One region of the Halioglobus sp. D3-4 genome, then DNA from elsewhere that is predicted to be linked to it. Evidence: predicted binding sites of a transcription regulator. Region 1 holds the regulator's gene; the other holds the start of a gene.
The links. Region 1 encodes FNR, which switches genes on or off when oxygen is low (the NO sensors DNR and NnrR bind a similar motif). Its sites were predicted from a motif close to TTGATNNNNATCAA; they were not measured.
Positions count from the first base shown of each region.

Region 2: AC0L6S_RS04045 (Hsp20/alpha crystallin family protein) is a predicted target of FNR. The motif match lies at 7,123-7,136, and genes of this name have one in related genera.

Region 1 covers NZ_CM147907.1:1,529,443-1,544,042, forward strand. The annotation lists gene AC0L6S_RS06645 (DUF1631 family protein) at 1-1,157, shown strand, start outside; gene AC0L6S_RS06650 (helix-turn-helix transcriptional regulator) at 1,170-2,345, shown strand; gene AC0L6S_RS06655 (hypothetical protein) at 2,370-3,389, opposite strand; gene hemN (oxygen-independent coproporphyrinogen III oxidase) at 3,576-5,012, shown strand; gene fnr (fumarate/nitrate reduction transcriptional regulator Fnr) at 5,084-5,839, shown strand; gene AC0L6S_RS06670 (Yip1 family protein) at 5,959-6,561, shown strand; gene ccoN (cytochrome-c oxidase, cbb3-type subunit I) at 6,621-8,060, shown strand; gene ccoO (cytochrome-c oxidase, cbb3-type subunit II) at 8,071-8,679, shown strand; gene AC0L6S_RS06685 (cbb3-type cytochrome oxidase subunit 3) at 8,695-8,874, shown strand; gene ccoP (cytochrome-c oxidase, cbb3-type subunit III) at 8,867-9,745, shown strand; gene ccoG (cytochrome c oxidase accessory protein CcoG) at 9,830-11,239, shown strand; gene AC0L6S_RS06700 (FixH family protein) at 11,236-11,733, shown strand; gene AC0L6S_RS06705 (heavy metal translocating P-type ATPase) at 11,717-14,170, shown strand; gene ccoS (cbb3-type cytochrome oxidase assembly protein CcoS) at 14,149-14,352, shown strand; gene AC0L6S_RS06715 (sulfite exporter TauE/SafE family protein) at 14,349-14,600, shown strand, end outside.
Region 2 covers NZ_CM147907.1:949,102-963,701, reverse strand. The annotation lists gene AC0L6S_RS04080 (TIGR04282 family arsenosugar biosynthesis glycosyltransferase) at 1-103, opposite strand, end outside; gene AC0L6S_RS04075 (TIGR04283 family arsenosugar biosynthesis glycosyltransferase) at 93-770, opposite strand; gene arsS (arsenosugar biosynthesis radical SAM (seleno)protein ArsS) at 770-1,726, opposite strand; gene AC0L6S_RS04065 (transglycosylase SLT domain-containing protein) at 1,783-3,657, opposite strand; gene AC0L6S_RS04060 (aromatic-ring-hydroxylating dioxygenase subunit beta) at 3,976-4,545, opposite strand; gene AC0L6S_RS04055 (aromatic ring-hydroxylating oxygenase subunit alpha) at 4,542-5,822, opposite strand; gene AC0L6S_RS04050 (TetR/AcrR family transcriptional regulator) at 5,947-6,603, shown strand; gene AC0L6S_RS04045 (Hsp20/alpha crystallin family protein) at 6,600-7,022, opposite strand; gene AC0L6S_RS04040 (flavin-containing monooxygenase) at 7,299-8,807, shown strand; tRNA gene AC0L6S_RS04035 (tRNA-Arg) at 8,858-8,934, shown strand; gene AC0L6S_RS04030 (hypothetical protein) at 9,002-10,165, shown strand; gene AC0L6S_RS04025 (SDR family oxidoreductase) at 10,217-11,044, opposite strand; gene AC0L6S_RS04020 (aldehyde dehydrogenase family protein) at 11,068-12,534, opposite strand; gene AC0L6S_RS04015 (SDR family oxidoreductase) at 12,578-13,351, opposite strand; gene AC0L6S_RS04010 (NAD(P)-dependent oxidoreductase) at 13,367-14,248, opposite strand; gene AC0L6S_RS04005 (MarR family winged helix-turn-helix transcriptional regulator) at 14,354-14,600, shown strand, end outside.

The DNA.
Region 1 (14,600 bases):
ATCGTATTACAGGCGATCAGGTGCTGTTGGAATTTGCAAAGCTGCTGGCCCAGATGCACGGCAAGAAAGCCTCGTCTGCCAGAATGGAAGCCGATGAGTTCGCAGTATTGCTGATAGATCGAACGCTGGAGCAAGCGGCACAGATCGCGGAACAAATTCGCAGCGATATCGAAGCTAGCTCCATGGACATCGAAGGCGAGAATGTCAGTTTTACTGTTTCCGTCGGCGTGGCACCCATTCTTGAGCACAGTCCCTCCGTCGAGGAGGTCATCGAGGATGCACAGTCAGCAATGCGACACGCCAAACAACAGGGGCGGAATAAGGTAGTCACCTTTGAGGAGGAACAGAGTCGCATCAGTGACTACAAGCTCCAGAAATCACAAAGCCGGCAGGATCTTGAAAGCGCACTGGCGTCAGAACGGTTTATTCTTCGAGCGCAACCCATTGTACAAACGGCCATCGGTGATCGCAGCAGTTCCACACTGCACTATGAACTACTACTGGGTCTGCTCAACAAGGACGGATCGGTGGCATCACCGGAGGAGTTTATCCAATCTGCGGAGCGCTACGGCTTTATGACACTGGTAGACCGCTGGGTAGTGCGTGAGGCCTTTGCCTGGATCAGCCAGCTGATGGATGAGCAAAAAGTCGTCCCCAATCTATCCATCAACCTTTCGGGTGCCAGCGTGACGGACGACAGCTTTATGGAATACCTGCTGGAAAAAATCTCTGAATTCGGTGTGGGCACTAGCCGCCTGTGTTTTGAAATCACCGAGACAGGTACGATTTCCAACCTGATCAAAGCGTCCGATTTTGTGCGAGCGTTCAGGAATATAGGATGCAAGTTTTCCATCGATGACTTCGGCACTGGCCCAGCCAGTCACAATTATCTACGTGAGTTGCCCGTCGACTACGTAAAAATCGACGGTAGTTTTATCACCAGTATTCATACCAACCGCAACGACTACGCGATGGCGCGCTCCATTAATGATCTCGCGCACTTTCTGGGTCAGGAAACGATTGCAGAATCCGTCGAGAACGATGAGATCATAGTGAAGCTAGAGGAACTGGGAGTCGACTATTTACAGGGCTGGGGCATAGGCCGTCCCAAGCCGCTGGCGCACGTCACCGCCGACCTGTCCAACCTCGAGAAGTAAGCTGAACTGAAAGTGAAGCCATCCAGCCGGATCGATCAGGACTTCAGCCGTCTCATTGAGCTGATATATCGCGGCGCACTGGAGCAGCAACCGTGGCAGGCGGCCCTGCCCGCACTGCGTGAGGCAATGGACGCCCAGGTGGTGTCGCTCGTGCTGCGCCCGCCAACAGAAGACGACCAGGGCGTGATATTGAACAGTGTACGCCCTGATCCGTCACGCGCAGACTCTGATACAAGACTCGCCGACCCAAACGACTGGGAAGCCAGCGCCTACCGCGAACAGTTTTTTTCGCTGGACCCATTCGTCAACCTGCCTCCGGATAAAGTCATTGCTTTGGCGGACATACTGCCCGACAAAGAGCTGTTGAGCTCGGATTACTACCTGCACTACCTTAAACCCATCGGGCTGTTCAGAATTCTCGGCGTGGACACCACTGAGCCGGGCGGTATGCTGGCCCGATTGCGCTTCGCAAGGCGCGATACTGAATCGCGTTTCGGGAAACGGGAACGCACCCTGCTTGATGCCCTGACGCCACACCTGCGGTTGGCAATAGAGATTTACGCCAGGCTGAACCGCATGACGTCGGAAAGAGACGTCTACGCAGGTGCCGTCAATCAACTGTCGGTAGCCAGTATCATCCTCGACGAGCGTGGCCGACTACTTACCACGAATGCCGTGGGCCAGGCGCTACTCGATCAGGGTGAAGGTCTCAGCCTCCGGGACGGCTGCCTGCATATCGAAGGCAGGGATATCAACAAGGAATTACAACAGGCGCTGTCCGTTATTATCAAGGCACAATTGCGTGGAGAAACATCTCTGGTGCGCGCTCTGCGGGTACCGCGCTCGACCGGGCGCGCCGATCTGGGGCTGGTGATTCGGCCTGTGCCGGCCTCGCAGTGGAGCAAGGGGCAATCTAGCCCCTCAGTCGCTGTGTTCATCAGTGATCCAGATCTACAAGAGTCAACCTCAGGCCAGATTCTCGGGGAGTTGTTTGAACTAACCCCAGCGGAAGCAAACCTCGCCACCCTGCTGGCGCGCGGCCTCAGCCTGGCGGAGGTATCCACCGCTCAGGGCATCTCACAGCACACCGCACGAGCGCAGTTAAAATCCATTTTCGCTAAAACGGGCGTATCGCGCCAGGCAGAACTGGTCCGGCTGGTACTGAAAAGCGTGGCCTCTCTGGGCTGATCATTACACTGCGCAGGATTGCATTTACCAGCTCATGGGAATCTGATTTTTAGGAAAATTTAGCGAATCGAAGAACCAGGTTTCGATCGCATATCTGGGCTGTTCAGCACTGGAAAGCGACTGTGTTCTGTGCAGTAGCAGGTGATCAAAAAACAACAGGTCACCCTCGCGGAATGTCGGCGCCTTGATGACCTCTTCCGGGTATTCATCCAAAATCGCCTGCGCTGCAACAGTCCAGTCCATTACGCCAGAGCCGGTTCGAAACTTCTGCATCAATCTTATCGGCACAATATCCAACCCGTGCACGTCATAACCGGGCCCACAATTCGACAGGGGTATCCAGCAATTCAAACTGGCTATCTCCTCCCCCATAAAGGCACCATCCTGATGAAAATCGATGGGCTCGGCCGGCGACTGCGATCTTCGCAACGTCCACTTGAAAACGGACACACAGGGTGTGTTACCGAAATAGTCGCGCAGCAGGGTTTTCATCGACTTCCGCTCAAACAGATCGAGAAGTTTCTCGACCACATTCGGCATTTTCACTGTCAGGATCGATCCGCCAAGGCCGAGAGAGCGCCCCAGTTTTGCCCCGTTGGAAACGGTATTCGCATAGGTAGGATTGGATTTCTTCTTCATCGCGATGCTGTCGTTTGTTTCTTTTAGCACCGGGGTGATATCGCATTGTTTAGTCAAATATCGCCCGAGTCGGCCACGGCCACGAGTTCTTACGGAAAAAGAGTAGTCGATATACGATTTCATCGTTTTCACGTCATTCTGATCAAAAAAATTCCTTACGATGACACACCCACTCTCTCGCATCGACTGCTTCAGGAATTCAACCGTGAGTTCTGATGCTTCGACTTCAGGCACACGGCAACTGGCCACCGAGATGGTGTCGGTTCGCGCGTCAATGACACGTTCTGAGGGCTGTGACTCTAATTCCTTGAAGGAGAGAATCCTGTTATTGAGGCGCGACAGGTATTTGTTTCTACTGAGAAGATGATCGCCATAAAGGCTCAGCTTCCGGATGAGATTGGACACAATTACGCTTCGCTCTCGGGAATTCACTAATCGCGCGGAGTCTATTACAGGTATGCGGTAGGCACAACTTGTGGGAACCAGAGTTAGCCAGGACTTTAGCCTGTTGACCTGAATCAACGAAACGATTCCGATCCCCTGTTATTGTCAGGCCTTCGTCGCTACCAGACATGACAAACTGAGTTGGACATGGCGCAATTGCCCACGGATGTGAGCCACCTTGACCGGACAGCCTCTGAGATTCTGGCTGGGCGTGCACTGGCAGAAAAGTATAGCTGTCAGGGGCCTCGCTATACCTCCTATCCCACCGCGCCACAGTTTCGCGAGGACTTTCCCCACGACCAATACACGCATTGGCTGTGCAATAATGACGAGCGTAAAACCGCGCCACTGTCACTGTATGTTCACCTGCCATTCTGCCATGACATTTGCTATTACTGCGGATGCAACAAGGTCGTCACACGCGAGCAGTACGCCGTTCGAAACTACCTGCGTCGCCTCAAAATAGAGGTGGAACACCAAGCTTTTGTGGTCGGCAGTAGTCGACCCGTGACCCAGTTGCACTGGGGTGGCGGGACGCCGAACTACCTGGACAACGGCGAACTGACCGAGCTGATGCACCTACTGGCCAGTCACTTCCGCTTGCTCGACAGCGGCTACCGGGAATACTCTATTGAGATCGACCCCAGAGTAACGGACTTCGATACCATCGCTCTGCTCAAGGGCCTGGGTTTCAATCGCATCAGCCTCGGGATACAGGATTTTGATCCCCTCGTGCAAAAAGCAATCAATCGCATTCAGCCTTACGAACAGGTTGCGCCATTAGTTGAGAACGTTCGCTACAACAACTTTCGCTCATTGAGCTTTGATCTGATTTATGGCCTGCCCCATCAGAGCCGCGAAACCATAGGTGATACGCTGGAAAAGGTTATTGGCCTGAAGCCTGATCGCATCGCCTGCTACAACTATGCCCATATGCCGCAACGCTTCAGCAGCCAGCGCGCGATAGACCGATTGGCCCTGCCAACACCGGATGAGAAGTTACTGATGCAATGTATTATCAGCCAGCGGCTGCAGGATGCTGGTTATCTCCATATCGGCATGGATCACTATGTATTGCCTGAGGACGAGCTGGCCATCGCGCAGCGCGAAGGACGTTTGCAGCGTAATTTTCAGGGCTATTCGCTCAATATCGCCGAAGATATGTTGGGGCTCGGGGTTTCCGCGATCAGCCAGTTGGGTGATTTCTACCTGCAGAATGAGCGCGACCTCGCCGCTTACTACGAGGCGATTGATCAGGGCAGGCCCACCGCGTACCGCGGTTTTAAAGTAAGCCGTGAGGACAAACTACGACGGTTTATCATCATGAGCCTGATCTGTGAACTCAAGCTGGACATTACCGAGTGCAATCGCTGCTTTGGCGTCGACTTTAACGCGAGGTTCCGGCGCGAAATCGACAGGATGCGCCAAATGGAAACGGACGGCCTGCTGCAGATAGGCTCCGATGAAATCCTGATAACGGAACTCGGTAGACCCTTCCTGCGCAATATATGCATGCTGTTTGATGCCTATCTGGATACCCGGGTAATCGACGCTTCTGCAAAAACCTTTTCGGCGACAATTTAACGACTATGGATAGTTTAGCCTACACTGGAAATCCTCTATACTCGCCCCTACGCTATGTAGGGAAAAGCCCGATGACTTCCAACATCTCAACTCCAGCCGATGAAGAGTTCATACCCTGCCAGCACGAGTACCGGGTGAACTGCGGAAACTGCCGTCTCAACAGTATATGCCTGCCCCTCACCCTGGAAGATGACGACATCGTTCAATTGGACGATATTATCCAGCGCAGCAAACCATTGCAGAAGGGGCAACACCTGTACCGTGAGGGCGACGAATTTCAATCTGTGTACGCCGTGCGCTCCGGCACGCTAAAAGCCTACAAGACAACCGATGACGGCCGCGAGCAAGTCACGGGGTTCTACTTTCCGGGCGAAATCGTCGGCATGGATGGCATCAGTAAGAATGTGCACGATTCATCGGCAAGAACACTGGAAACTTCTGCCGTGTGCGAAATCCCGTTCAGCTCCCTGTCCAGGCTCAGCACCCTGATGCCAAACCTGCAGCACCACTTTTTCCAACTGATGAGCCAGAGAATCACTGAAGATCAGGTGTTAATCACACTACTTAGCAAAAATTCCGCCGATGAACGTGTCGCGGCCCTGTTGCTCAGCATCTCCACTCGCAATGCGCGCCGCAAGTTGAGCGCTACCCATTTCCGCCTGCCGATGTCACGGGTCGATATCGGCAACTATCTGGGATTGACAGTAGAGACCGTGAGCCGTGTTTTCAGCCGCATGCAGAAGCTGGCGATTCTTCGTGTCGATAACAAGGAGATCGAAATCCTTGATGCCCAGGCCATGCGAGCTATGGCGAATGTAGCCAACTGAGTACACATGCAAACCACGCTTCTCAATCAACTCTGCCCGCACCAAATACCGATGTTACTCGGTAGAACAAAACGGCATTGTCGTCAAATAAAAACTCCAACGAGGGAGATCTGCCCCCAATGATTCAGCATACCTTTGGTTTATTGGTCAGGCCCACTACACAGTGGCACACCGTTGCCGCAATGAGTGAGAATACCCTGCGTACTCTGCTTCTCTACCCGTGCCTGCTCGCAATACTGCCCGCTGTTGCATGGTATTACGGCACCACAGAAATAGGCTGGACAGTCGGCGATCACGGCGAAACCATACGCCTGACACGTGAAAGCGCTCGCCAGATATGTATCCTCTTTTACCTGACCATGCTCGCGTGTGTCGCGATCATTGGTTATTTCGTGCACTGGATGGCGGCCACCTACGGGGCGGAATCCAGTACTGTGCGGGGCATCGCGATTATTGGCCTGACGGCTACGCCGCTGTTTCTCGCTGGCGCGGTCGGTTTCTACCCGGTGCTGTGGCTGGATATGCTGATCGGCGTCGTCGCTGTCAGCTGGTCGGTGTACCTGATGTATCTTGGAATACCCATTGTGATGAAAATCCCCGAGGAGCGCGGCTTTCTGTTTTCCAGCGCTGTTTTGGCCATCGCACTGGTCATTCTGATCTGTTTGATGGTCGGTTCTGTGATCCTCTGGGATTTCGGCGCCGCACCGGCGTTTACCGATTGAGCGGGCGCTACGGATAGCGCTGCCACTACCTTGCATACTTTTTATATTGGAATAGAACCATGAGCGAGCTCAACACTGCACTGGAACACCCCACATACAACTACAAGGTGGTGCGCCAGTTCGCCGTCATGACGGTGGTTTGGGGTATTGTCGGCATGTTGGTAGGTGTGCTGATTGCAGCGCAGTTGGCTTGGCCTGCCCTGAACTTCGACCAGCCGTGGCTGCACTTCGGCAGACTGCGACCGCTACACACCAACGCCGTTATTTTTGCGTTCGGCGGGTCGGCGCTGTTTGCAACCTCCTATTACATCGTGCAACGCACCTGCCAGACGCGGCTGATGTCCGATGGCCTGGCGGCCTTTACATTCTGGGGCTGGCAACTTGTCATTGTTGCTGCGGCGATTACCCTGCCCATGGGTATCACCACCAGCAAGGAGTACGCTGAGCTCGAATGGCCGATTGATATCCTCATTGCGGTGGTCTGGGTGGTCTATGCGATTGTCTTCTTCGGCACCATCATGAAGAGGAAAACCTCGCACATCTATGTCGCGAACTGGTTCCTCGGTGCCTATATCCTCGCCGTTGCAGTACTGCATATCATCAACAGTATGGAAATCCCCGTCGACATGACCAAGTCCTACTCGGTCTATGCCGGTACAGTGGATGCGATGGTGCAGTGGTGGTATGGGCACAACGCCGTCGGTTTCTTCCTGACTGCGGGATTTCTGGGGATGATGTACTACTTCGTGCCCAAGCAGGCTGATCGGCCGGTATATTCCTACCGCCTGAGTATCGTCCACTTCTGGGCACTGGTCGCCGTATACATCTGGGCCGGCCCGCACCACCTCCACTATACCGCACTGCCCGATTGGGCTCAGAGCCTGGGCATGGTGATGTCCATCATACTTCTGGCACCGTCATGGGGTGGCATGATCAACGGCATGATGACGCTGTCCGGCGCCTGGGACAAACTGCGCACCGACCCCATCCTGCGCTTCCTGGTGGTGAGCCTCTCCTTCTACGGTATGTCGACGTTCGAAGGCCCGATGATGTCGATCCGCACGGTGAACGCCCTGTCGCACTACACAGACTGGACTATCGGGCATGTGCACTCCGGTGCGCTGGGCTGGGTGGCGATGATATCCATCGGTTCCATCTACCACTTGATACCCATCCTGTTCGCGAAGGAGCGAATGTACAGCGTATCGCTGATCAACACGCACTTCTGGATGGCAACCATCGGCACAGTGCTCTATATCGTATCCATGTGGGTGAACGGTATCCTGCAGGGCCTGATGTGGCGCGCCTATAACCAGGACGGCACACTGACCTACAGCTTTGTAGAGGCCGTCGCGGCCAGCTATCCGGGCTATGTAGTGCGCTTTATCGGCGGTGCCATATTCTTCAGCGGCATGCTGGTGATGGCCTATAACGTCTATATGACAAGCCGGCGGGACGTGGAGCCCCTGGCTGCACCCGCAACAGCGAACGCGGCGTAAGGAGTAGATCATGAAGCATGATGCAATCGAAAAAAATGTCGGCCTGATGATCATACTGACGCTGGTGGCACTGAGTTTTGGCACGCTGGTGGAACTGGTACCGTTGATGTTTGCCAAGGAAACGCATGAGCCGATCGCTGGCCTCAAACCACTTCCGGCGTTGGAACTGGAAGGCCGCGACATCTATATCCGCGAGGGCTGCAACAACTGCCACTCGCAGATGATCCGCCCCCTGCGCGCGGAGACTGAGCGCTATGGGCACTATTCAGTCGCCGGCGAATTCGTGTACGACCACCCCTTCTTATGGGGCTCCAAGCGCACCGGGCCTGACCTAGCGCGCGTTGGCGGGCGTTACAGTGACGACTGGCACCGCGCCCATATGTACAACCCGCGCGATGTTGTTCCGGAATCCAATATGCCGGCGTTCAAGTGGCTTTTCGATAACGAGATCGATGCACAGCGCACCCCGAAAAAAATGGCGGCACTGTCCAAAGTGGGCGTGCCCTACACAGAAGAAGATATCGCAGGGGCATCAGCAGCGGTCGAGGGTAAAACTGAAATCGATGCACTTGTCGCCTACCTTCAGCAGCTCGGTACGCTGCTGCAATCACGACGCTAATGCAAGGCTGATCTGATGGACATCAATGATCTGAGAGGCCTGAGCACTGCATTCCTGATGTTCGCATTCATCGGTCTGTGCTTTTGGGCGTATAGCAAGAAACGCAAAAAATCCTTTGATGAGGCGGCGAACCTGCCCTTCGCAGACGAGGAGATGAACCAGCGCACGCTGCAGGAGGAAGAGAAGAATGACTAGTTTCTGGAGCCTATGGATCATTGTGCTCACCAGTATCACCATAGTAGGCATCACCTGGATTCTTTTCGGCAACCGCAAGCGGGAACAGCGCCAGACCGAGCGGACAACCGGGCATGTCGCCGATGGCATTGAGGAGTACGACAACCCCCTCCCCGCCTGGTGGTTCTACATGTTTGTCATGACGATAGTCTGGGGGATTGGCTATCTGATCATTTATCCCGGCATGGGCAACTATCCGGGGCTTATCGGTTGGACGCAGGTCGGGCAGTACGAAGAACAGGTGTCTGTGGCCGATGAAAAGTACCGTGCGATGCGGGACCGGTATCTGGCCCTCCCTATCGAGGAAATTGCCAGCGACCCGGCCGTGCGCAAAATGGGTATGCGGATGTTTTCAAACAACTGTGCGCAATGCCATGGTGGCGATGCCCGCGGTAGTTATGGTTTCCCCAATCTCGCCGATAACGATTGGCTGTTTGGCGGCACGCCCGCCGATATCAAAACCAGTATCACCGCAGGTCGACAGGGCTCCATGCCTGCATGGGGCAGCGTGATCGGTGAGAAGGGCGTTACCGACGTAACCGCATATATCATGTCAATCAATGGCCGCGATGCCGACGAGAAGAGCGTCAACGCTGGCGAGAAGGTGTTTCAAACCTACTGCGTGGCCTGTCACGGGGCGGATGCCTCGGGCAACACCGCAATGGGCGCGCCGAATCTGAAAAATGGTATTTGGTTGTACGGCGGCAGCGCAGAGCAAATCAGCCACAGCATACGCGCTGGACGCGGCGGTGTGATGCCCGCCCACGCCGACACACTAAGCGAGGACAAGATTCATATCATCGCAGCCTATGTTTATGGCCTGAGCCAGTAGGCTGGGTTTCAGGCCGCGGCACGCACACTCGCAAGAGGTCAACCTAATCGCGAGGAGCGCGCCGCTTTACTGTATTAGAGGCTTATGACTGACCCCAACCGGATTGATCTGGAAGAGATCGCGCCAGCGGAAGTTGGCGAGATCGACCTGTACCAGCACCGCGAGAAAATCTACACCCGCAAGATCGAAGGCTTTTTCCAGCGCATTCGACTGTTTTCTGGCTGGCCGCTACTGCTGGGCTATCTCGCGCTGCCCTGGCTGTACTGGGACGGACGCCAGGCTGTACTGTTCGACCTCCCCGCACGCAAGTTCGATATTCTGGGGCTCACCTTCTGGCCACAGGATTTCCCCATGCTGGCCTTTTTACTGATCATAGCCGCCTTTGCACTATTCGCCGTCACCACGCTTGCAGGGCGAATATGGTGCGGTTACACCTGTCCGCAAACTGTCTGGACCAGTATTTTTATGTGGATCGAGCAGAAAACCGAGGGCAGCAGGAACCAGCGCGTCAAACTGGATCAGGCACCGTGGTCTGTAGAAAAGTTTATCCGAAAAACCGCCAAACATACCGGCTGGCTGATCGTTGCGTTCGTCACCGGATTTACATTTGTTGCCTATTTCTACCCTGTCAGAGAGCTACTCGGCAGCCTCACCAATCTGGATATCGACAGCTGGCCACCCTACTGGATCGTCTTCTTCACGCTGGCCACCTACATCAATGCCGGTTGGATGCGCGAACAGGTGTGCAAATATATGTGCCCCTATGCACGTTTCCAGTCTGTAATGTTCGATCACGACACCCTGATCGTTTCCTATGACGAAAACCGCGGCGAACCGCGCGGCTCGCGCAAGCGCGATGCCGACCCCTCGCAACTCGGCCTGGGGGATTGCATCGATTGCGAATTGTGCGTGCAGGTCTGCCCCACCGGGATTGATATTCGCCACGGGCTGCAGTATGAATGTATCGGCTGTGCGCTGTGCGTGGATGCCTGTGACTCCGTAATGGATAAAATGCACTATCCTCGCGGACTCATTCGCTATACCAGTGAGCGGGAACTGCAAGGTGGCAAGACACACTGGCTGCGCCCGCGCATCATCGGGTATGCCATGGTATTGTTTACCATGGTCGGGGTCTTTTCCTACACGATGTTCACGCGGGTTCCGCTGGAACTGACTGCAATCCGCGACCGCAATCAGCTGTTCGTCGCCACAGATACGAACGCCATCGATAATATTTATACGTTGCAGTTGGTGAATATGGACCGTGAAATGCACGAATTCGAAATTGGCCTTACAGGCCTGGAAGGGGCAACCCTCATTGGGGATACCGTGTATACACTCGACGGTGGCGAAGTGCGCTCTATCGGCATGCGCGTGCGTATGGACCCGGCCCTGTTAAGCACACCCAGCACAGAGATCATGTTTGAAGTGCAGGCCACCGATGAACCGCAACTGCGCACGAGTACAGAATCGCGCTTTGTGAAACCGCTGTGACCAACCCCCTCCCCGGTGCAGACACCAAACCGTGGTACCGGCACTTCTGGCCCTGGTTCCTGATCACCCTGCCCGCTTGCGTGGTCGTCGCAGGCATATGGACAGCCTTTATCGCCAGCAGGCACGCCGATGACCTGGTGGCCGATGAATACTATAAAGATGGGCTCGCTATCAACGTGCAATTGGCCAAGAAGCAGCGAGCGGCCGAACTGGGCCTCTCTGCCCAACTGCACTTCAGTGGTGACCTCGTGACGGTGACGTTGTCCGGGCCGGTACAGGACTCCGGTCTGCGTTTAAAGCTCTCTCACCCGCTTGAGGCCGATCGCGACTTTGCGATGCCTCTGACACGGATTGCGCCTGGCTCGTACCGCGGTTCACTGGGCACCGAAATTGCACCCCACTGGCACTGGACACTGCAGGGTCTGCGGCGGGATGACTGGCGCCTGGATGGCAAGGTACAAGCGGCCGACATTGACAATGCCCCCTCCGGCTGAAGCGCGCATACTGGCTACACCGCAGCTGTGTTTCCACTGTGGCGAGCCTGTCCCCCCAAATCTTGAACTGAGCGTGTCCATCGACGGCGAACCCCGCGCGATGTGCTGTCAGGGCTGCTGTGCCGTGGTCAGCCTGATCGCCGGCAGTGGACTGGAGAGTTTCTACCGCCAGCGCACCAACTACAACGAACGTCCCTCCGACGACGAACCTTCCCAGCGCGAGCAGTATGCGGTGTATGACGACCCGGCGCTCGCCGCCACGTTTTCTACGCCGGATAACGAGGGCCGGGTTGAAGCCAGCCTGCTGCTCGGAGGAATAAGCTGCGCGGCCTGCACCTGGCTGATAGAACACTCGCTGACCCGACTTCCGGGAGTCTCGCGCGCGCTGGTGAACCTGCAACAATCCCGATTGGATATTGCGTTTGATCCCGCGCAACTGTTGCTCAGCGACATCTTTAGCCACATCGATGACCTGGGCTACCGCCCTCGCCCCTATCACACGGACGTCGCGCGGCAACAATCCCAGCAGCAGTACCGCGCAGACTTACGCAGGCTGGCCGTGGCCGGGCTCGGCATGATGCAGGTCGGCATGTTTGCCATCGCACTGCACGCCGGTGAAATACAGGGCATGGAGGCGAACTACCAGGCACTGTTGCGCTGGGTCAGCCTGCCGGTGGCAGGGTTTGTAGTGTTTTATTCAGCAAGCGCGTTTTTCAGCTCGGCGTGGCGCCACTTAAAGCGCGGTGCGCTGGTGATGGACCTGCCGGTTTCTCTGGCGATTGGGCTGGCGTTTGCGGCCAGCGTCTGGGCCACCCTCAGCGGCACAGGGCAGGTGTATTTCGACTCCGTCGTAATGTTTACTTTTTTACTGCTGCTGGGCCGCTTCCTTGAACGGCGATCCCAACAGCGCCATCTGTTCACCTGGTCGGATGCCCAGAACAGCTTACCCAGCGCGGCTACCGTGCAGCGCAACGAGGAATGGGTCACCGTACCGCGGATGCAGCTACTGCCGCAGGACACCATTTTGGTCAAGACCGGTGAATCGGTGCCTGTGGACGCCAGAATTCTGCACGGCAGCAGCGCGGTGAAGGAGGATGCCTTCAATGGCGAACACCTGCCGCGCGCGGTAACAACAGGCGACACTATCTATGCCGGCACAGTGAACGTCGACGCAGCCCTGCAAGCACAGGTACTCGTCGACTATGCTGACAGCCGTCTGGCAGCGCTGCAGCGCTCCGTTGAAAGCGCGCAGATGAGCAAGCCGCGGTTGACCATTTTGGCAGACCGTATCGCATCCTGGTTCATTGCCGGCATTCTACTGGTGACTGCTGGCACCGCCCTTGCTTGGTGGCAGGTGGCGCCCGATCAGGCCTTTTGGATAGCCCTCTCCGTGTTAGTGATCAGCTGTCCCTGTGCGCTGGCGCTGGCAACCCCGGCGGCGCTCACCAACGCGGCCAACGCATTGCGCGCCAGCGGCATCATCGTGCGCACCGAGAATGCGTTAGAGTCGCTGTCGGGCTGCACACACCTCGTGTTTGATAAAACAGGAACGTTGACTGAAGGCACCCTGACCGTGGCAGAGGTAAGCCCCCTTGCTGATATGGGCCGCGACACTGTACTGTCGCTTGCCGCCGCACTACAGCGCTACTCTACACACCCCGTTGCGAGCGCCTTCAATGCTATCGACGCGGCCGCTGGCTGCGATCAGGTGGAGTATTGTGTGGGCGCGGGGCTCGAAGGACGCTGTAACGGCCAGCTGTACCGCATGGGCAGCCTGTCGTTCTGCCGCGAGCTGGCCCCTGCGTTTCCCGACGCGCCGGACGCCAACCTCTACTGGATTGGCCTGTGCCGGGAAGGCCAGCCGCTGGCCTGGATAGGCCTCAACGACATTCAGCGGCAAGAGGCTGCGGCCGTCGTAAGTACAGTTCGAAAACTGGGCCTGCAGGTAGAGCTACTCACGGGAGACAGCTCAGCCCAAGGGCCTGTTCTGGCCCGCGAACTGGGTATCGAAACTGTAAATGCTAATCAGACCCCACAGCAGAAAATGGCCCGTGTTGAGCAGCTCCAGAAGGACGGAGCGGGAGTCGCCATGGTGGGAGACGGACTGAACGATGCCCCGGTGCTGGGCCTGGCTGACGCTTCCTTCGCGGTCAGCGGTGCTACCGATCTGGCCCGTAGCCAGGCTGACTTTGTGATAGTTGGCGGCGATTTGGGCAAAATTATCGAAACACTCGACAAAGCCCGACAGTGCCGCCGGATCGTTCGGCAAAACCTGGTCTGGGCGCTGGGTTACAATGTCTGTGCGATTCCGCTGGCGGCACTGGGGTTTGTACCTCCCTGGGCAGCAGCCATCGGTATGTCGCTCAGCTCCCTGCTGGTTGTTGGCAATTCAATGCGATTGAATCGAAGAACGTCATGGCAAGCCTCTACATATTAATACCTATCGCACTACTGTTCTGCGTCATCGCCATCAAGCTACTGCTTTGGGCAATTAACAGCGGCCAGTACGAAGACCTGGACAAGGAAGCTTGGCGTATTCTGGCCGATGAAGAAAAACCGGCAGACTCCGGCTCAGACACATCAGAGAAAGCCGCTACAAACAAAAGTGACGAGCCATGATAGACGCTGCACAGGCCGGATCGGCATTTCTCCTCGGCCTGTCCGGTGCGGGGCACTGCCTTGGTATGTGCGGTGGTATCGCTGCAGCGTTGAATCTCGGGAACGCCCGCACTCCCTCTATCACGATTGCCTATCATGCAGGCCGTATCGCCAGCTATACCACGCTGGGCGCGCTGCTGGGGCTGGCCGCAGCCAGTATCGATATCACCGCGTGGACGATTGCTCTGCGCTATCTCGCCGGGGTGCTA
Region 2 (14,600 bases), 580 kb from region 1:
CCTGCCCGGGCTGCGGTGCGCGGCTAAACTGCAGCAGTAACAGGTCTTTGCGCGCCGTGCGGTGACGACTGTCACCGATGGGAGTATCTGGGTCAGCGCGCATAATAATGTCGCCACAGGCGAGCGGGCGCCACACCGCAAAAATAGGCGAGGCGCAGCAGCCACATTCGCACGACCGTCCTGATAACACCCCCCTCCTCCCAGCGGCGACTGGAGGTCTCCACCGGCGCGGCAATGATGAACGGCGGTGCCAGCCTTCGCAGGCGTTTTGACAAGGCGACATCCTCCATCAGCGGGATCACCTCAAAACCACCAGTGTGCTCAAAGAGGGCCTTCTTCACGAACATCATCTGATCACCGGTAGCGACGGCAGTCAGGCGCGAGCGCTGGTTCATAAACCACTCGATCACACGGAAGCAAACTTGCTTGCCACTGAGGCGCACGCGACAGAATCCCCACGCAGGCTTGCTGACCAGAGCGGCGTCCAGTGATTGCGCCGTTACTCCCGGTCTGCTGTCGGCGTGCAGGAAAAAAATATAGGGCATTGATGCCACCTCGGCGCCCAGGTTCATCTGGCGGGCGCGCCCGCGTTCACCCAGTAACAGCTGATCACACAGCGGCAGTGCGATGGCGACGGTATCATCCGTGCTGCCACCGTCGACCACAATCAACTCACTCCGGGGATAGCGCGCACGCAAGTCGCGCAACAGCGCGGCCACATCTTCGCGCTCATTCAACACCGGTATCACAAAACTTACCGCCGCGGTCATCAGGCCACCAGCGCGCCGCTGCAACTGCTGCCCTGCCCTGCGGTGCAACCGTAGCAGTGCTCTGCGGTATAGACGGGGTTGCCTTCGAGGTTTGAGTCTCGCAATAGATCACTGACATGACGCCGCCGGTCACTGGCCAGTATGGGCATATCGAGCATCTGGTTAAAATCACAGTCGTAGAGATAGCCGCGCCAGTCGATACTCACCAGCGTACGACACATCAGGGTCGGGACGTTGGCATCGCTGTAATTGTCACGCAGTAACTGCATGTACTCGTAGTACTGTCCCTTTGCCAATAGCACGGAGCCAAAACGGCTGATCGGCATATTGGTGATGGTAAACAGTTCGTTAAAGCGAATGCCGAAGCGGGCTTGCAGCTCGCGCTGGTAATCGGCCTGCAACCCCTCCTGTGGCGGCGGCAAAACCGGCCCCACAGGGTTGTACACCAGGTTCAACACGTGTTCGTCGCCATACCCCAGCGCATTGAGCTGGCGCAGCGCCTCTATACTGCGGTTGTAGACCCCCTTACCGCGCTGTGCCTCGACGTTGTCCTGCTGATAGCACGGCAACGATGCACTGATTTCGACGCCCTGTTCGGCCAGGAAGGCAGCGAGGTCTTCTTGCCCCGGCTCGAGCAGGACGGTCAGGTTACAGCGGTCGATCACTCGCACACCCAGCGCGCGCGCGCTGCGCACCAGATAGCGGAAATGCGGATTGAGTTCGGGGGCACCGCCGGTCAGATCCAGCGTTTTTATCTGTGCGCTGCGCAACAGTGCGATGACCTGGTCAACCGTCTCCTCATCCATCTGTTCGGTGCGCGTCGGCCCGGCGTTCACATGGCAGTGCACACAACTGAGATTACACAGATAGCCGAGATTGACCTGCAGGGTATCCAGCGCCGCTCGGTGTACCGCGGGGAAATCACTCTCTAGCAGCAGCGGACGTGTATCGCGCATAATGTTCGGTATTCCCTGGTTACAAGACTGCAGCGGATCGCATCCGGCACTCGGGTTCAGTAGCTTGCCGTTCTCTCCAGCGGAGTCAACAGGGTCTGTGGGGCACCCTGCATATACTGAAAGACTACATTATAGGACAGCACCGCCTGCACATAGTTGCGCGTTTCCTTGTACGGAATTGTCTCCACCCACAGCTCCACTGGAAGCCCCTGCCCCGCGTCATTGCGCCAGCGCACAACGCGGTGCGGCCCTGCATTGTACGCTGTCAGTGCAAAGATGCGATTGCCGCCAAAACGGTCGAGCAATTGCCGGTAATAAGCGCTGCCCAGTCGCACATTGTGCTCTACATCAAACAGGGCGGAATCACTGTGGCGCACATTGAGCGAGGCAGCAACCTCTCGGCCAGTGGCAGGCATGATCTGCATCAGGCCGCGTGCGCCCACAGGCGACTGCGCGCCAGCAAAGAAAGCGCTCTCCCGTCGGGCAATCGCCATCAGCTCGGAACTCGGCACCTGCTGTAATCCGGCATTCCTGCTGAAGATATCCTGATAGGCGGTGGGAAAACGCTGATCGAGTGCATCCCATACCTGCGCGCGAGTGGCGGCATCGATCGCCATGCGATGCCAGCCCTTCTGTGTGGCCAGCAGCGCAAGATCGCGCTGCTGTGCAGCGTCATCTGTCGCCTGTAACAACGTATACCACTCAGAGTGGGCTAGCATGTCATCCCGGTGGTATTTCAATTCCTCGATTCGGGCAACGGCCGGCAGTGCCAGCACTCCCTCCGCGTCAGCGGGAGTGAGCTGTTGGTGATTAAGGGCATAGGGTCGTTCCAGTTTGTCGGCAGCGAGAAACCCATAGTAGTCCCGCTCACCCGACAAGGCTTCCAGCGCCGCCATCGCAGCCTCGGATTCACCGCGTCGCTCCTGTACCACGGCAGACCAATAGCGCCAGACGTTTTCATCCTGCTCCGATTTCGTCAACAGCGGCAGGTTCTGCTCCAACGCGTCCCAGTCCTGTTCCTTGAGCGCCCAACGCAGGCGGATACCTGTTAGCTTATCGTCCTGTAATCGCGCCAGTGCGCCGTCCAGCCATGGTATATGGTCCGCGTTCTCAGCAAACAGGATGCGCAGCGCGACAGCGGATTCAACATACTGCGTTTGCGCTGCATCGAAATGCAGTTGAGGCTGCAACTCAAGCCAGTATTCCAGCGCGAGATCCGGGCTGGTTCGGGCCAGTCTGGCGAGTGCACGACTGGCTATATCGGCTGAATACGCACTGTCGGGATCGAGCGACAGGCGGCCCAGCGCGCGCGGCCTGTCGTAGACCGCCAGCAGGGTATCAGCCTGTGGCCGCATTGCGCTGCTGCTCTTTCCTGCCACATATTTCAGCAGGGAGCCCTCACCGGCATCAAACGCATTGAGCAGCCGGGTCCAGACTATCTCGTCAGTGATACCACCGGCCTTCTGCCACGCGCTGAACAACGGGTCACAAGCGTCGGGTTGGGATTGCCCTGCCACCCAGAGCCGCGCCGCACCCTCCCACGCCTGTTCCGCATTACCCTGTGCCAGTTGCGCGCGGAAAAAATAACATTTCAGATCCGTGCTGTTGGGTTCCTCCGGCATGACCTGCAGAAACGCGTCCCAATGGCCGGACTTTCCCGCCGCTCGCAGATAGGCGCCCAAAAAGCGCAGTGCCAGTGGCGAATCCTCGGCGCGATCTAGAAATCTCTGCGCGTCGATGGGCGAGACGGTACCGGCATTTCGCACCAGCTGATAATAATCGAGATAGAGGGCTAGCGGATAATCTTCCAGCTGTGCGCGCAATGATTGATACTGCGTCGCCCGCCCGGCGCGCAATGCCTCCCGCGCTTCGCTATAGGCGCGCCGTTGATCGCTCAATGTGTGGGTGGGAATGTTCGCCCACGCTGTCACGGCAGCCGCCCCTGCCAGAAGTACCAGGAGAACACGCGTGCATCGCCTCATCAGGTACTGCAAAAATATCTGTCCTCAAACATGTTTCGCGGGCCGGGACAGCGCGTTTTCAGCCGCTGCCTCAATGTCGGCTAGAGTGATATGCAAGCAGGCGGATTGCAAGGGCTGTCGCGTAAATTCCGAGGTGACACTGCACTGCTAAAGCAGCTTTTCGAAAAGGGTGACGCAGCCGCTGAGCAACTGCGCATGCTGGCATAGGTGGTGACGCCGCCCTTTGACAACAGCGGGTGCGCGTATGATTGTGCCGCTATATGGGGCCTAAAAAAACAGGCCCAATGTCGGCAGTTCAATATTGGCGTAATCCAGTACGACCTCGCGTTGGCAGATACGAAATCCGCCTGACTCAGGTGCCAGCGTATCGCGGCGCTGGCCACTGTACAGGACATTGTCAGTGCCTGGGCGCGCGTAATACAGGTGGAAGTTACTGACGACCGACCAGCGCTCATCACCGCCGGATGCTCTGGCCATCAGTTCAACGTTGCCGACAATTCTGCGGGTGCGGGCAGGCGGGCTTTCGGACCATGAGTTAATTTTGTAGGCGCGCTCTGCCCTCAGCATCAGCAGCAGATAGTTTTCCTCGCGCAGCGGACACCCCGAAGATGCCTCACCTTCAAGCTCCCGCTCCACGCTGATCATATCCTCGCGGCCGCGCTCGCGATTGTCTACCTGCACATTGATTCTCGAGGGCACCAGATAGCGGATGTCCTCGCTCAGTAATTGCATCCATTGTAGGTACTGCCGGGCGTCGAGCAGACGCGCCTCGTGAAAGTAAAAGCGCTCGAGTTGGCGCTGTTCCTGGGGTGTGGTCTCCAATGACAAACCACTCACGACGCATCCTCCACCGCCATAAGTTCATCGCGCCAGCGCCTGAAAAAATGCCGGGCATAGAACTCATTCGCAGTCACGCTTACCAGCCCCGGTAGCTCCGGGTGCGGCTTTTCCTCGCCCAGGCCCAGACCATAGAAATATGGCCTGTCATCGGCAAAATCGATATTACTGCCCAGAAACTGCTGGCTCCACACCTCCGAATCCTCCTGTTCGAGCATGCCGCCGGGGCCGAAGAAGGAACTGTAGTTGGTGCGCAGTACTTTCTTGACGGTGTCCGGTGCATCGGCGGGGACAACGGCCCAGGACCAGTACTCCACCTTGCCCGGACCGCGTGGGTGCGACACTTTAAACGAGGTGTTTGACCACAAAAAAGAAAGATTGGGATAGATACCGTAGGTCAATCCCTTCATGCGCGAGCGCAGCTCCCCTACCCGCTGCGGGGCTTGTGCCTGTATCTCACGCAGGTAGTTCTGAACCTCTAGGCCGCCAAAAATGGCACCTGTGCCCTCCATACCCCAGGCCACATCATCTACCGGCGCATCTCTTGGCATCAACCGAAACGTCGCCCCGTGGCCGGGTGTTGTCACCACGCTGTAACCGAGTTTCTCTATGGCGTCCTGCGCCTCGCGGGGAATGATCGCGCTGTGCAGAAACGCACCGTGGTTCACATCGCCCAGCTGATTCTCCACCGGCAATTTCCAGTTTGCGTTGATCACCCAGCGGTGCGGTGCACCCATGAATTCAATGCCGCCCGGAAAACGGTCCAAAAAGGCGTCGAGGTAGAAACGCATGTCGCCGAGGTAATCATCCAGCGCCATGATAGTTTCATCGAAGCTGCCAAAGACCAGCCCACGCCAGGATTCCACACGAGGAACAGCTTTCAAACCCAGTTGCCGCTTGTCTGGCTTGGCCTGCACCTCGCTCTCCTGGGGGATCGTGACCAGATCACCCTCAACGCTGTAAGACCAGTTGTGATAGGGACAGACAAATCGCCGCGTATTGCCATGATCCGCGCGGCACACCGGAAGACCGCGGTGAGTACAGCTGTTGATATTGGCGTAGATACCGTTGTCTTGCCCCCTCGACAGAATGATGGGCGTTTCACACATATACGCCTGCACAAAGTCGCCCGGCGCCCGAATCTGCGATTCGTGACCCAGAAACAGCCATGACCTGGCAAAGATACCCGCCTTTTCCAGCGCGTAGATATGCGGATCAGACCAGCAGCGCCGGCTGATAAGCGACGCCTCCTCGTTGACCATGTCTTGTATACGCATTGACCAGTTACGCCTCAAAATATTATCGCTTATTAATATTTTGGCAGTATAAAGCCCTTCGAATCGAATTTTGAAGGGCTGTATGGTAGTTTTTGCATATTATTTAGCAATCGACTGATAATTTATGCCGCCAGACACCAGCAGCCTGCCAAAACTGACCAAGGGAGAGCGAACCGCCCAGCGCCTGCTGGACGCCGCAGAAAGCCTGTTCGCGAGTAAAGGCTATGACGGTACCAGCCTGCGGGAGATAGCCTGCGAGGCAGGTATCAAGGAGCCGGGGTTGTACAACCACTTTGCCAGCAAACAGGCGCTGTACGAAGCGGTGCTCTATCGCGCGCTGAACCCCATGGCAGAGGCACTGGCACAACACATGGACAGCGCGATAAGCCTGCGGGAGTATACCGATCTCCCCGGCATCATGACGGACTTGCTACTGGAACATCCACAAATGGCAGCGCTGTTTCAGCGGGCGTTACAAGGGGACAGCCACTCCAAGGGAAATCAGCTGATGAACAGCTGGCTGGAAATACTGTTCAGGCAGGGTATGGAACACCTGGAACAATTTGACAGTGCCTCCCTCTCAAGGGAAGCGAACACAGACAGTGATCTGCGCACGACACTGGCGCTCAACCTGATCGCCATGTTCAACCTCACAACGGGCTACTTCCTCTCGCAGCGGGTATTCGCCTCCCTTGCGGGAGGCGATTTGCTGGCGCCAGAAAACATCGCCAGGCAGAAGCAGCTCTTACACAGAGTAATCCGCGCAATGCTAATCAGTTAGGACACTTCAATGCGACGTCGTTCCTGCACTTTTTCCACAACCTTCGGGGCCTGCAGCTTCAGCACACCATCCTTGAATGAAGCCTTGATATCAGACTCTTCAACATCGGCACCGAGGTTGAAGCTGCGCATGAATTTCCCGTAGCGTCGCTCCTGACGAATAACCTTGCCCTGCTTCTCTTCCTTGTCTTCTTTCGTAGACTCCGCCTCCAGCGTCAGCACGCCTTCTTTGACGTGTACGTGGATATCACTTTTCTCCACACCGGGTAACTCAGCAGTAATCTCGTAATGATCATCCTCCTCCCTGATATCTACTCGGGGAGCAAAGAATGTACCCGCCTGCGGCTCCACCAGTTGTGGCCATGAGTCGTGAAAGAAGCGGTCGATATCAAACACATTGTTTCGTGATATTAATGACATGATAATAGTCCTCCAATTCTTAGGCACAAGCGCCTTTGACCCTATAAATTGGGGTATATCAGAGGATTTCAAGAATTCTGAATACGATATTTTTCTACTATTGATTCAAATCAAGATTGGGTCGGCTCTGCCAGCATGGGCCATGTCGTATCACCCGACGCTGTTAAACTCTGCTGTGGGCTAGTCGTGTATTTTCTTCTGGTTCAACGTCGCTAGAAGCATTACCCTCTCTGTGAAATAACAAACCTAAATAACTGTACGGAAGAACACCGCAATATGACGGACCACATCCACAATACACCCCCTAACCCCGAAAAGCCCTGGACGAGGGCTGGAAGACAACCAAGAATTGCGATTATCGGTGCCGGCATGTCCGGCATAGCCGCTGTGGTGAAACTGCAAAAAGCCGGTTACACCGATATCACTGTTTACGAAAAAACAGACAGGGTCGGCGGCACCTGGCGAGAGAACACCTACCCCGGCCTATCCTGTGATGTACCCTCGCGATGGTACAGTTTCAGCTTTGCACTAAAGGCCGACTGGCCACACCGCTTTGCCTACGGCCCCGAAATCCAGGCGTATATGGAACAGGTCGCCAATGATTTTGGAGTGACCCAAAAAGTGAAGTTCAATTGCGCGGTGGCGGACTTGCGCTATGACGCGCCGCGCTGGAACCTCACCACCGCTGGAGGCGAACAGGAACTGTACGATGTCGTCATCGCGGCCACCGGTATATTGCATCAGGCGGTCTATCCCAATATCGAAGGCCTGGACACCTTCAACGGCGATGCCTTTCACTCCGCGCACTGGGACCATTCGATAGACCTGAGTGGCAAGCGTGTCGGCATCATCGGTACCGGATCTACCGCGTGCCAGATTGTCGGAGCAATTACCGACCAGGTATCTGAAATGCATGTATTCCAGCGCACGCCGCATTGGCTGTCTCCACTGCCTCAAAAAGCGTATTCCAAGAGCTGGAACAAACTATTGGCAACGTTCCCGATATTGCAGCGCGTTATCTACCAGTATTACTACCAGCTGATGGTGCGCACATTTAGCGCCGCCACCGTCGGCAACAAGTTCATGCAGCGCTGGATGAGCAAGATCTGCCTCAAGCACCTCGCCGATAATGTACCGGACCCGGAGTTGCGCGCTAAACTCACACCGGACTACGAGGCCACCTGCAAGCGGATGATTTTCTGCTCCGACTATTACCCCGCGCTGTCGCAGCCACATGCCCACCTGATCACAGAGGGCATCACCCAAATAGAACCCGAGGGCGTGCGCACCGCCGATGGAAAATTGCATGAACTGGATGTGCTGGTACTGGCAACCGGATTCAATGCCGCCGCATTTATACTACCGACGCGCGTCACCGGCGAAAACGGTGTAGACCTTGAAGAGTACTGGGATGGCGCACCCCGCGCGCACCGTGCAGTAGCCATGCCGGGCTTCCCGAATTTCTGGATGATAGAGGGCCCCACAGGCCCTGTGGGAAACCTGTCCCTCATCGCCATCTCAGAGCACCAGGTGGATTACATCATCAGCATGCTGGACCGCATGAAAGCAGATGGCCTCGCCGCAATCACACCGAAACAATCCGCGTATGATCAGTACAACGCAGCAATGAGCGAGGCGATTAAAACCACCACATGGGCCACCGGCGGCTGCAAAAGCTGGTATATCGACAAGAGCGGCGTGCCCAACCTCTACCCGTGGTTTCCGATGCGCTATCTGAAGGAGATGCATAACCCCGAGTTCTCTGAATACCACCTGATAAAATAGCGGGTTGCCTTTGCCGGGACAAACCGGAATAATTCGCGCCTCCTCCAAAACCGCCCTTAGCTCAGCTGGATAGAGCGTCCCCCTCCTAAGGGGAAGGTCTCAGGTTCGAATCCTGAAGGGCGGGCCACCTACAAGGGGACCTAGTAGTCGTAGGCCAAGAAAGGACTGTTTTTATAAACCAGGAAGTGCAGCTAGTGAAGTACCTGATATGCTTGACCTTGGCACTGGTCGTGGTCGGTTGCGCAACCACCAACCAAGTGCCAGTAGCGGAGTACGTCAAGGAGGCCGAAGCCACGCTGCCGCCCATCACCGTTTTCCGTCAACATCCCTCCGAGGAGTTTCGCGAGCGCTGCGAAGCGTTTGATCGCGATTCGGTGTTGAAGCACTGTACGCTGAACAAGCTGGATCTGGGCAAGTTTGCCTCTGAGCTGAGCGCCATTGGCGCCTTTGAGGAAGTGCTATATGCCAATCGGGAAGTACCCTACCAGATCCGGGTGAGCGCTGCCTATTACAACACCGAGGGTGGCGATGATCTGGCCAGTGCAGCATTCTCCGGCGCTACTATGTTGCTGGCACCGCTCATTATATCGGCTGATATCAGCGTAGATGCATCACTCTATTGGTATGAGTTCAAGCTAAAGGAACTGCAGTATGAACTGCCAGTTGAGTTCAGAGTGTCTCTGCTGAGCATGGATCAAGATGGCGATCGCGATGTTGCCAAGAGTATCGCATCATACATTCTGCGGGACCTTCAAACAGAGGATCTACTTTCGGCGCAATACTTAGCAACTACCCTCAAATCAAGCGACTATTTCCAAGGCTTATCAACCCCCGAGCAGGCGGGTAAATACTTCAAGCAGCAAACGGTTGTATACAACAACCCGCTTTACGGCGCGTACGTCTCGTATGGGCGAGATTCCTTAGAAACTGACTATATCGAGGTTTTTGTGTACCCGGTGCGATCTGGCCACTGGTCGGATGAGACCAGTACACTGCAAAAGGAAATGGAGAATATAAGAAAGGACCTGGACCTGTTCAATAAGGAAAACTCACTGCAATCACTGCATGTGAGCGACAACGAAATTGTCGATCTCCCGCACCCCAATGCACCTGTCACCGCCATCGTATTCAGTAACGAAGTGCAGGACACCTTATCCAATGAATATGTCTCACACACTTATCTGATGATTATGCAAGACAAGTTTCTCAGGATTCGCCATACCGCTCTCAGAGGTGCGGCGCCCAGCGAGCAAGTAGAGAATGCTGTGAGGCAATTGGTACAGGAAAGTCGCGTGCCCCCGGAGTCATTGTTTCTGGCCAAGCTGCGCAAACAATGGCGGGACTCACAAGCACTTTAGGTGACGAATCCTATCCTGTCTGCTTGATGTAGGCGCTCATCGAAGCGCAGTTTACAGGGATATATTCAACAGGTTATCGCGCTGTCCCGCAGTAATCTCCGCCGTGTAGCCCCAGTCTACGGGTATCAGGCAGCCACTGACAAAACGGAACAGCTTGCTGTTAATCGCGACAAGGGCATCGCCCATATCGCTACCGGTTGCGTACTCTCCGTTAGAGGGGGTAAACATATCGGTAATATCCTTGCCCAGCCCGATCTCTTCCATCTGTTCGGTGAATGCCGATTCAGTAGGTGAGGGGCAGATGGTATTGATGCGAATGTGCATGCGAGCCAACTCAGCCGTAGTATTAAACATATAAACAATCATGCACTGCTTGGAAAACGCATAGGCGTCTGCGCTGATCGCGATACCCTCTTCGGTCTTCAGCCAGGCATCCGCCGATTCAAAGGAATCGGTAGCGAGGAGTTTCTGCACGTTGTCCATGTTGGAGCGCCAGGCCATACCCGCAGTGGAGGCGACAGAGGCGATGCTGCTGTTCTTCCTCATGCGCGGCAGCAACTGCTGGGTTAGCTCACGCATGCCGACAAAATTGATCATCATCGTGTTGTAGGCGGGTGTGGGCGGACAGGGAACACCAGCGCAACTGAACAGGGAGCCGATTTCATCGGGCAGTTCTGCAACAGCCGCAGTGATGGAATCCTTGTCCATGATGTTGACTGTAATCGCTTTGGTGACGGGAGCAGCTATCTCATTGATATCCAGCGCGTAAACATTGGCACCGGCCTCTAACAGGCGTTCGACGCACCCAGCCCCCATACCCGAGGCAGCGCCGGTAACAACCACGTTTTCGTTTTGGTAGCCCAGAATATTACTCACCATCTTGCCCTCTCAAAGTGCGGATGTTATGCCGGATAGGCGATCGTCTTTGTTTCGAGATACTCTTCGAAACCCTCAGGCCCCATTTCCCGACCGACGCCGCTTTGCTTGTAACCACCGAATGGGGCATCGCCGCCCAGGAACGTCGCCCCGTTGACGTTCACGGTGCCGGTTCGTATGCGGCGGGCAACGGCGGTCGCTCGATCCTCGTCAGCGGAGTACACCGAGCCGGACAAGCCGTATATCGAATCGTTGGCGATGCGCACTGCATCGTCCTCATCGTCATAGGGAATCATGACCAACACCGGTCCAAAGACTTCTTCGCGAGCGATGGTCATATCGTTGGCGACGTCGGAGAACACTGTCGGCTCAACGAACCAGCCCTTGTCCAGATGCGCCGGACGGCCGCCACCGAGAATCAGCCGGGCGCCCTCTTTTTTGGCATCCTCGATCATGCCCAACACACGCGACTGCTGTTTCTTGCTGATCAGCGGCCCCATCATCTCGCCACTGGTGTCGTTGCTGCCGTAGCTGACACCTCCCAGATAGGCAACAACCAGTTCCTCTGCCTCAGCCAGTCTGGATTTTGGCACCAGCAGACGGGTGGTAATCGCACATCCTTGGCCGGCGTGGGCACAAACGCTGAATACCCCGAACAACGCTGTCGCCAGATCGGCGTCCTCCAGTACAATCATCGCGGATTTGCCACCGAGTTCCAGAAACACCCGCTTAATCGTATCGGCTGCATTTTTCGAAATCAGCCGACCCACAGCAGTGGAACCCGTGAAGGAGATAACATCCACCCGAGGGTCAGTCGTCAGAAAGTTGCCTATCTCGGCTGGGTCCTGTGCTGTCAGCACATTGAACACGCCCGCAGGAAAGCCGGCCTCTTTTGCATAGCGCCCGAGCAGTGCGGCTGTCCACGGCGTATCCGGCGCTGATTTCAGAACAACAGTACAGCCCGCCGCGAGTGCCGGCATGCACTTGGCGAGATTGACCTGAATCGGGAAATTCCACGGAGAGATAGCCACCACCACACCGGCGGCTTCTTTTTCCACAACGCGGCGACTGACAATACCCATCACCTCTTTATTACCGATATCCCGGCCCCATTCGAAGCTCTCCAGGTAATCGATGACCCAGCTCGCCTCCTCCACCGGGCCAGCTGCCTGGGGGCCCTCGACAAAGAACTGTGTCGCCCCCGCTTCCACCATGGTGGCCTGTTTCAGATCTTCGATATTGTCCTTCATGATCTGCACGAAGCGGCGCAGCACATCGACGCGGGCACTGTGATTAGTCGACCAGTCAGTGTTATCAAAGGCATTGCGCGCGGCGGCCAGCGCATCCTCGGCATCGTGCAGGCTGGCGTCTGCCGCCTCGCCAATTTTTTCTTCTGTACGGGGTGAGAAGTTGTCATAGCGCCGCCCACCTTCAGCGTCGCGCAGCTCACCATTGATATAGAGTCGATCTTCACCGTAACTCGGCTGGCTCATCGTACATATCCTCGTTCTTCATTCCAGAAGTTTGCGCTGGCCACTATTCGGGGTTTTTCGGCATGGGAATATTGGGGCGGATCTCCAGCAGGTCCACCGCCACTCCGGCAGGAAGACTCAGCGCATAGGTCACCGCATCTCCCACCTGCTGTGCCTCCATACCGGTATCCATATGAGTACCGACCTGTAACCACGCCTTGTATCCTGCGATGATTGCGTCCGTATCCCAGCCGTCGGCAAAGTTGGTGCCGGCCGCGCCCGGGCGGATGCAGGTCACGCCGATCCCGTCCGCTTGTAGCTCGGTGCGCAGATCCCGGGTAAAACGCTCCACCGCAGCTTTGGTAGCGGCGTACACAGACAGGTGACACATCTCATCAAAGTGATAGGCGGATGCCGAAGAAATATTGATGATGCGTGGGTTGTCGCTGTCGCGCAGCAAGGGAATGGCCGCCTGGCAACAGAAAACTGTACCGAGGAAATTGGTGTTTACCTGCATCAGCACTTCTGCCTCTACCAGGTTTTCCACCGAGTTTGGCCTGGCGAGACCGGCGTTGTTAATCAGGCCATCAAGCCTGCCGAAGTGCTCCTTGATACGAGTGAATGCGCCACTGATATCTTCACGGTGCTCGACACTTCCGGCGACCCCGAAAGCACGATCCGAACCGATCTCTGCCACAGCCTTATCCAGGCCCTGCTGGTTGCGCGAGAGCAGCCCCACCCGGGCGCCAAGTGCCACGAGACTCCTGGCGATCGCAAGGCCAAAGCCCTTTGAGCCACCGGTGACGATATAAACCCTACCGTTGAGTTCTTCGCTCATAGGACGCTTGCTACTCTAAGCTTGTTTGGGTGGGCGGGACTCATCCCGCGCCAGAAATACACTCTCGATGCGATCACGCACATATTCTGCGGTGGGTAATACAACGCCGTGATCAGCAGCAGTGTCTAAAGCGCACTGCAGGTCCTTGTGGCCTAACTTACCCATGGCGCCAAAGAACTGTTCCATGTCTTCCTCAGAACAGGAGCGGGCCAGGCTATTGCGACCGGATACGAACATATGCATCTGTTCATTGACCACACCGTTGGATAGACCCAGTTCCCTGAGAATATCTACCGACAGGCCACAGGCCTCCGCCAGGCGAGTGGCCTCCGCCATAGCGACAAACTCAGTGTACTGGATAAAGTTGTTGCACAACTTGAGGGCGATACCTGAACCCACCGCTCCGGCGTGCACCACCTTTTCTGCTGACGTCATAAAGATCGGGCGGCAGCGCTGCACAATGTCCTCCTCACCTCCGACCATGTAGCAGAGAGTACCGTCCGCTGCGCGGTGCGCCCCGCCAGTGATAGGCGCGTCAAGCAGGTGAATCCCCTGCGCAGCGGCTTCTTTAGCCCATTTGAGCAGACTCGCCTGCGTGACAGTACTGTGGATCGCCACGATCGTGTCCCTGGCTGCGTTGGCCAGAATACCGTCCTCGCCGTATAACAACGCTTCAACCTGCTGATCATCGCGCACACAGACACCAATATGCACGCACTTACGGGCCAACTCAGCCACGGATTGACAGCCTGTAGCGCCCTTTTCCACCAGTTCGTCCACCGCCGGTTGGCTGACATCATAGACATGGACGTCGAGTTGCTCGGTGATCAGGCGTTCCGCCGAGGGCTTACCTATATTACCCAGACCGATATAACCGACCTTGGTTTTTGCCGTCATCGCGCTCTCCGCTGCTGTACTCCGTCGAGGCAAAGTATATGGCTGCAAAAAACTTTATGTCAAGTATTATTGACTCAGTGACAATTTAGACTTACATTATTTTTCATGACCACGGCAAACCCTAACAACAACCTCTCTTTCGACCTGCAGCAGAAGTATCGGGACAATTTTGCGCGCCACATTCTCAGCATAACACTGTATCTGCAGTCAGAGATCATGAACGCGCTGACCCTTAAGCACGGCCACAGCCAGTTGCGCATCAACTTTGAACCCTATATCGCGATCGCCGGAGACAAGGGCGCGCGCCTGTCCGACATTGCACAAATGCTGGGTATTTCCCGCCAGGCCGCGA